Regions from separate parts of the Frankia sp. CcI156 genome, predicted to be linked through region 1. Evidence: predicted binding sites of a transcription regulator. Region 1 holds the regulator's gene; the other holds the start of a gene.
The links. Region 1 encodes LexA, which represses DNA repair genes until DNA is damaged. Its sites were predicted from a motif close to CGAACNNNNGTTCG; they were not measured.
Positions count from the first base shown of each region.

Region 1 (4,196 bases):
ATCACCGGCGAGACATCGACGGCGCCACGCGGGACCGGTCGTGCTGGTCCATCCCGCGTGGTGGGAGGTCCGGCGGCCTCGGAGCGCAACGCGGCGATCGCGGACTCGAAGTCAGTCAACGACTCGAAGGCCAGGTACACCGAGGCGAAGCGGAGATAAGCCACCTCGTCGAGCTCACGGAGCGGACCGAGGATCGCCCGGCCGATCGCCTCCGCGGGCACCTCCGCCGACCCCGACGAGCGGACGGCGTCCTCTACCCGCTGCGCCAGAAGCGCGAGATCATCATCCCGCACCGGCCGGCCCTGGCAGGCCTTGCGGACACCGGCGATGACCTTGGCCCGGCTGAACGGCTCGGCCGCCCCACTGCGCTTGCGAACCTGAAGGGACGCCTCCTCCATCGTAGTGAACCGGCGACCGCAGGACAGGCAGGACCGCCTGCGGCGGATCGCCGAACCCTCCTCGGCCTCCCGACTGTCAACGACGCGACTGTCCGGATGCCGGCAGAACGGGCACCGCACGCGCTACGCCTCCTTCGCCCGCGCCGGAGCCGACCGCCCCGGACCGGGGATGAGGGACACCGTTGAGGACCCGGCATCCACGCCGGACAGACCACCTTGTGGATGGACCGCCAGCTCCCCGCGGAAGACCTGTGGAACAACCTGTGGATGACTTACACCCCGGTAAGCACCAGATGTTGTGTCCAAGGTAGCGCACGGCCCCAGAGATGAGGACAGCACCCCCGTATGGTCCGTGTGGTCCGCATCGCACGTGGCACCGCACGTGGACGAAAGACGACGGTGCGCGAGAACCCTGCGCCGAGACACTCGTGGACCCGGGAAGCCGGGCGTCAGGGAAGGAGTAACGACTGGCCCGGGGCGATCAGTGGTGACCGCAGGTGGTTCAGCCGCATCAGCCGGTCCACCATGACCCGGGTGTCGGCGCTCTCGTCGAGCGCCACTGCCACCTCCCACAGCGTCTCCCCCGGCATGACCAGATGGTGCCGCGGCGCCTCCGCGGTATCCGGCCCGGCAATCGACACCCCAGGCATGATCATGATTGCTACCGCCACGACGACCGCCACGACGATCGATACCACCACCACCCGACCCCGCCGGGTCAGCCGGAGCGGCGGGGGTGCGGGCGGGCGACCCGGCGGCCGATGACCCACCCGGTCCCTGGCCATCGACAGGTCGACGACCCGCGCCCTGTGTGCGGATCCCACGGCACCCTCCCGTTCCGACGACACCGAACACCGAAGATCGAACCTTCGTTCGATCGAACGCGTGGTCGATTGTCGCATCGGGAACCGGAAACCGCCAGGGACACGCTCGAACAGACGTTTGAGATTCTGCGACCCGCCGGTTACCGTCGAGTCGGTCGGGTGTGAACCGGGCGGTTTCCCCCGGTCACGGACGGCGGCGAGTCGGTGGGTGACCGCTTCCGGAGCGGGACGGTCCGCCGTGCGGTCGCCGGCCGGCCGGTGGCCGCACGGCGGAAGAAAAACGCGACGAGGAGAGCGGTAAGCGATGACTAGCCAAGGCAGGGGTACGCGCCGGGGCGGAACCCGCGGCAACGTGCGAGCCTTTCCCGAAGGCCCCACGGACGCGGGCCTGACCCCCCGGCAGCGCAGGGTGCTGGAGGTCATCCGGGCCGCGGTGGAGCGGCGCGGATATCCGCCCAGCGTGCGGGAGATCGGTGAGGCGGTCGGCCTCACCAGCACCAGTAGTGTGGCTCACCAGCTCAAGGTGCTCGAGGAGAAGGGCTACCTGCGGCGGGACCCGAACCGCCCGAGAGCGATGGAGGTGCTGACCGTCGAGCACCCCCGGCAACGCGCGGATGTGGGCGCGGGCGCGACGACGGTGGCGGGCACGATTCCCATCGTCGGTGAGGCGGCGCCGGGCACCACCGAAGGAAGCAAGTCGGACGCGGCCTACGTGCCGGTGCTGGGCCGGATCGCCGCCGGTGGCCCGATCCTGGCCGAGCAGGCGGTCGAGGACGTCTTCCCGCTACCCAGGGAGATCGTCGGCGAGGGCACTCTGTTCCTGCTCCGGGTCGTCGGCGACTCGATGATCAACGCGGCGATCTGCGACGGTGACTGGGTGGTCGTCCGCCAGCAGCCGGTCGCGGACAACGGGGAGATCGTCGCCGCAATGATCGACGGGGAGGCGACGGTCAAGCGTCTGCGGGTTCGGGACGGCAAGATCTGGCTACATCCGGAGAACTCGGCCTTCGCCGACATCCCCGGTGAGGATGCGACCATCCTCGGCCGGATCGTGGCTGTGCTCCGCAGGGTTTGATGTGGATCGGCCGGCCGCCCGGCGGGCGGCCGGCCGGGTTGCCTCGCGTCTGATCGCTCCTGGGCTCAGGCCCGGTAGGCGTGCAGCTCCGCCGCGAGTCCCGAGGAAACCCGGGCGGACAGCCGGGTACCGGTCTCGGTGTGCTCCATCGTGAGCACCTCGCCGTTCGCGTGCACCCGGGAGACCAAGTCGCCCCGGGTGTAGGGCACGAGCACGCGCATCTCCACGTCGGGATGCGGCACCCGGGCACAGAGCGCGTCGACCAGCGCGGCCAGCCCCTCGCCCGTGCGTGCCGAGACGAACACGGCGTCCGGGGCGAGCTGGCGCAACCCCGCGACGACCGTCGGCTCCACGGCGTCCACCTTGTTGACGACGATCAGCTCGGGAACGCCGCCCGCGTCGATGTCGTTGAGAACCTCGCGCACGGCGGAGATCTGCGCGGCCGGCTCCGGCGATGATCCGTCCACAACGTGCAGGATGAGATCGGCATCGGCGACCTCTTCCAGCGTCGAGCGGAACGCCTCGACGATCTGATGCGGCAGATGCCGGACGAATCCGACGGTGTCGGTCAGGGTGAAGGCCCGGCCGTCCGGCAGGGTCGCCCGCCGCACGGTCGGATCAAGGGTGGCGAACAGCGCGTCCTCGACCAGGACAKCCGCGCCGGTCAGCCGGTTGAGCAGCGACGACTTACCGGCGTTGGTGTAACCGGCGATCGCCACGCTGGGGACCTCACCCCGCCGCCGGGCGGAACGCTTGGTCTCCCGCACGGTCGTCATCGCGGCGAGCTCGCGGCGCAACCGCGCCATCCTGGCCCGCAGCCGCCGACGATCGGTCTCGATCTTCGTCTCACCGGGACCACGGGTACCGATGGGCGCCCGGCCGCCGCCACTGGCCGCGGCCCGCGACATCGACTCACCCCACCCACGCAGCCGGGGCAGCATGTACTGCAACTGCGCGAGCTCGACCTGGGCCTTGCCCTCGCGAGAGGTCGCGTGCTGGGCGAAGATGTCCAGGATGAGGGCCGTCCGGTCGATGACCTTTACTTTGACGACCTCCTCCAGCTGCCGCAGCTGACCCGGGGTGAGCTCGCCATCGCAGACCACCGTGTCCGCGCCGGTCGCCGCGACGACCTCGGCGAGCTCGCGGGCCTTGCCCGAACCGACGTAAGTCGCGGCATCCGGCCGGTCGCGACGCTGCACGAGCGCGTCGAGCACCACCGAACCGGCGGTCGTGGCGAGCGCCGCGAGCTCCGCCATGGAGCTCTCGGCCGACCGCGGGGAACCCGACGTCCATACGCCGATGAGGACGACACGCTCCAGCCGCAGCTGCCGGTACTCGACCTCGGTGACGTCGTCGAGCTCGGTGGCGAGACCGGGAACCCGCCGCAACGCGGCGCGATCCTCCAGGTCGAAACCGTCCCCAGAATCGTCGAAGAAGTTCGGCAGGTAAGACGAATCGGCTTCGGTCAGCTTGATGAGGGATCTGTCGAGAGTGGACGCATCGAAGGCGTCAGCAGGAAGTGTCATACCATCCGTTCTCAACGCGGCCCGCTACCGCACCATTCCGCGATCATTCCGTGCCGCTTGCTCCGGCCGGGCCCCACGACCCGGTGGCCCGAGGAGGATCCGCCGGACCGGAAGACCCTGCCGCACTCGTGGCGCGCCTCCCCCTCGTTTCCCGGCGAATCCCGTCGCCAACCAGGGTCCCACGTCACCACGTCGATCGCGAACCGTTTTGCCGCCCCGCCGACGTAGCCTCTGCGACGTGTACCACGAGTACCACGAAAGACGGGCCCACCGCCTCGCCGCGACGATCTGGGACAGCTCGGGCCGCCCGACTCCCCCTGGACACCCCCCGGACACCACGCGGACGACGGCGGACCGGCATCCGGACCGCACC
Region 1 covers NZ_MOMD01000023.1:24,540-28,735, reverse strand. The annotation lists gene nrdR (transcriptional regulator NrdR) at 1-518, opposite strand, end outside; gene CcI156_RS10740 (LysM peptidoglycan-binding domain-containing protein) at 848-1,222, opposite strand; gene lexA (transcriptional repressor LexA) at 1,527-2,297, shown strand; gene hflX (GTPase HflX) at 2,363-3,823, opposite strand.

Region 2 (3,600 bases), on a different contig from region 1:
AGCACGGCCCGGTCGAGACGGTCCAGTCCGAGCCCGTCGACGTCGTAGATCCGCAGCGCCGCCTGGGCGATCTCGCGGGTGACCACGCCGTCGGCCCGCACCTCCGCGTAGTCGCGCACCCGGCGCAGCAACCGGTTGGCGATGCGGGGCGTACCACGCGACCGGCCAGCGACCTCGGCGGCTCCCTCGGCGGTGAGGGTGACCCCCAGCAGGCCGGCCGAGCGAGTCAGCACCCGGGCGAGCTCGTCGGCGTCGTAGAAGTCCAGATGGGCGGTGAACCCGAACCGATCCCGCAGCGGGCCGGTCAGCAGGCCCGACCGGGTGGTAGCCCCGACCAGCGTGAATGGCGACACGTCGAGGGGGATCGCGGTCGCGCCCGGGCCCTTGCCCAGGATGACGTCAACCCGGAAGTCCTCCATCGCGGCGTAGAGCAGTTCCTCGGCTGGCCGGGCGATCCGGTGAATCTCGTCGAGGAACAGGACCTCTCCCGGGGAGAGGGCAGTGAGGATCGCGACGAGATCCCCGGCGCGTTCGATCGCCGGCCCACTGYTCATCCGCAACGGAACCTCGAGCTCCTGCGCCATGATCATCGCAAGGCTGGTCTTGCCCAGACCGGGCGGGCCCGACAGCAGGACGTGGTCCGGCGGGCGACCACGCGCCCGCGCCCCCTCGAGCATGATTGTGAGCTGCTCGCGCACCTTACGCTGGCCGACGAACTCGGCCAGGGTGCGCGGACGCAGCCCGGCCTCGAAGGCGCGCTCCTCGGGACTCGCCGCGGCGGACACCAGGCCGTCGTCACTCATGTCCCACCTCCGCGTACCCCCGCCCCTCGACGTACCCCCGCTCCGACCGACCGCCGCCCCGGCTGACCACCGCCCGACGCGGTCGCGCGCCGCATGGCGGCGTCATAACGGCCCTCACCTGCGTAGCACGGCAAGACTCGCGCGCAGCAGGGTCGCGGTGTCGGGCGGAGCGCCGCCGGTTCCCGAGTCGGCCCCGGCCCGGGAACCCGGGGCGCCTTCCTTTCCCGGGACGTCTCCCTTGCCCGGGGCGGCCTGCTCGCRACCGGCTGCGGCGCCCTCGCCGACGGGCGCGGCCAGGACCACGAGCGCCCGGGACACGGCGGCGTCGGCCTCACGACCCGAGTAGCCCAGGCCCACCAGCGCCTCCCGCACGGTCGCCGCGACCCCGACGGCATCGGCCGGCATCGGTTCCGGTCCCGACGTCAGGCGCGGGCCGGGRAGCGGCGCACCGTCACCCGGCGGACCGAGCCGGTCCCGCAGGTCCAGGACGATGCGCTGCGCGCCCTTGCGCCCGATACCGGGGACCTTCGTCAGCACCGCGAGATCCTCCTCGGCGACGGCGCGGCGCACCGTGTCGGGATCGTGCACCCCGAGCACGGCCTGGGCGAGCTTGGGCCCGACCCCGGCCGCGCTCTGCAGGATCTCGAAGACGTCGCGCGCATCGGCGTCGGCGAAGCCGTAGAGGGTCAGCTCGGTCTCGCGCACGATCAGGGTGGTGGCGAGGGAGGCGGACTCCCCCACCCGCAGCCGCGACAGCGTCGACGGCGAGCAGTGGACGAGCAGGCCCACCCCGCCGACCTCGATGACGGCGGACAGCGGGGTCAGCGCGGTGACCGTGCCGGCCAACGACGCGATCATCGGGTGGGTCCGCCCGGCGCGGCGGAACGGAACCGGGCCAGCGCCGGCCCACGCCACAGGTGGCAGAGCGCCAACGCGAGGGCGTCCGCCGCGTCGGCCGGGCGTGGCGCCTCGGTCAGCCCGAGCAATCTGGTGATCATAAAACTGACCTGCGCTTTGTCCGCCCGGCCGCTGCCGGTCACCGCGGCCTTCACCTCACTGGGCGTGTAGAGACCCACCGGCAGGCCTCGCCGGGCGGCCAGCACGATGGCGACCGCCCCGGCCTGCGCGGTGCCCATCACGGTACGCATGTTCGCCTGGCTGAAGACCTTCTCGACCGCGACCGCCTCCGGGCGGGTGCGATCGAGCCAGGCGTCGATGCCATCGGACACGGCGCACAACCGTTCGGCGACCTCGGCGGTGGCGGGGGTGCGCACCACCCCCACCTCGACCAGGTGGGCCCGGATGCCGAGGCCACCGTCGACGACCCCCAGGCCACACCGGGTCAGCCCCGGATCGACCCCCAGCACCCGCATCCACCCTCCCGACCGCACGTTCACAAGAACATTCGTTCGATTCTAGGGGCGGCGGCACAACCGGACATCCACGACACGCCCAACAGATCGCCCGAGAGGACGATCAGCTGCCGACGAGCTCCATCACGTCATCGGAGATGTCGGCATTGAACCAGACGTTCTGGACGTCATCGAGATCCTCGACCGCCTCGATGAGCTTGAGGACCTTGGCGGCGGGTTCGGCCTCCAGCGACACGCTCACACTCGGCAGCCAGGAGATGTCCGCGGAGGTGACCGCCAGGCCGGCATCGGTGGCGGCCACCCGCACGGCGTGCAGATCGGTCGCCTCGGAGACCACCTCGAAGGCCTCCCCGACGTCGTTGACCTCCTCCGCGCCGGCGTCGAGCACAGCGAGCAGTACGTCGTCCTCGGTGAGGCCGGCGGTCTTCTCGATAAGCACGACACCCTTGCGGTTGAACAGGTACGACACCGACCCCGGGTCGGCCACCGTGCCGCCGTTACGGGTGATCGCCACCCGGACATCCGACGCCGCCCGGTTACGGTTGTCGGTCAGGCACTCCACGAGGATCGCCACCCCGCCCGGGCCGTACGCCTCATAGGTGATGTCCTCGTAGTTCACCCCACCGGCGAGCTCGCCGGAACCCCGCTTGACGGCCCGTTCGATGTTGTCGTTCGGCACGGACTGCGACTTCGCCTTGGCGATGGCGTCGGCGAGCGTCGGGTTGCCCGCGGGGTCTCCGCCGCCCGTCTTGGCCGCCACCTCGACCGTCTTGATCAGTTTGGCGAACAGCTTGCCCCGGCGGGCATCGATGACCGCCTTCTTGTGCTTGGTGGTCGCCCACTTGGAGTGGCCGCTCATGACCTGCCTCTCTTGCGCCCGATCATCGACCGGACCCGGACGATCGGACGCTGTCGACGAATAGCCGGTGCACCCGGGCATCACCGGTCAGCTCCGGATGGAACGCGGTGGCCAGCAGCGGTCCTTGGCGGACCGTCACCGGCGCCTCGGCGACACGGGCCAGGACCTCGACCGCGTCTCCTGCCTTTTCTACCCATGGTGCCCGGATGAAGACCGCGTGCACAGGTGGCCCCGCCACCCCGACGACCTCGAGGTGTGCCTCGAACGAGTCCACCTGCCGGCCGAAGGCGTTACGCCGGACGACGATGTCCAGTCCGCCGATCAGTGGTTGATCCGGCCGACCGCCCACGACGTCCCGCGCAAGCAGGATCATGCCAGCACATGAACCGAACACGGGCAACCCCGCGGCCACCGCCGCCCGCAACGGCTCCAACAGCTCGAACACGCGCAGCAACCGGCCGATCGTGGTGGATTCACCTCCGGGCAGGACGAGCCCGTCGACCTCGGCGAGCTCCACCGCGTGGCGCACCGCCACCGGCCGCGCGCCGGCCTCGGTGAGCGCCCG
Region 2 covers NZ_MOMD01000005.1:35,502-39,101, reverse strand. The annotation lists gene ruvB (Holliday junction branch migration DNA helicase RuvB) at 1-803, opposite strand, end outside; gene ruvA (Holliday junction branch migration protein RuvA) at 918-1,661, opposite strand; gene ruvC (crossover junction endodeoxyribonuclease RuvC) at 1,658-2,176, opposite strand; gene CcI156_RS02650 (YebC/PmpR family DNA-binding transcriptional regulator) at 2,280-3,035, opposite strand; gene pdxT (pyridoxal 5'-phosphate synthase glutaminase subunit PdxT) at 3,058-3,600, opposite strand, start outside.
Region 2: the regulator LexA is predicted to act here: its motif matches at 2,202-2,215, upstream of ruvC (crossover junction endodeoxyribonuclease RuvC).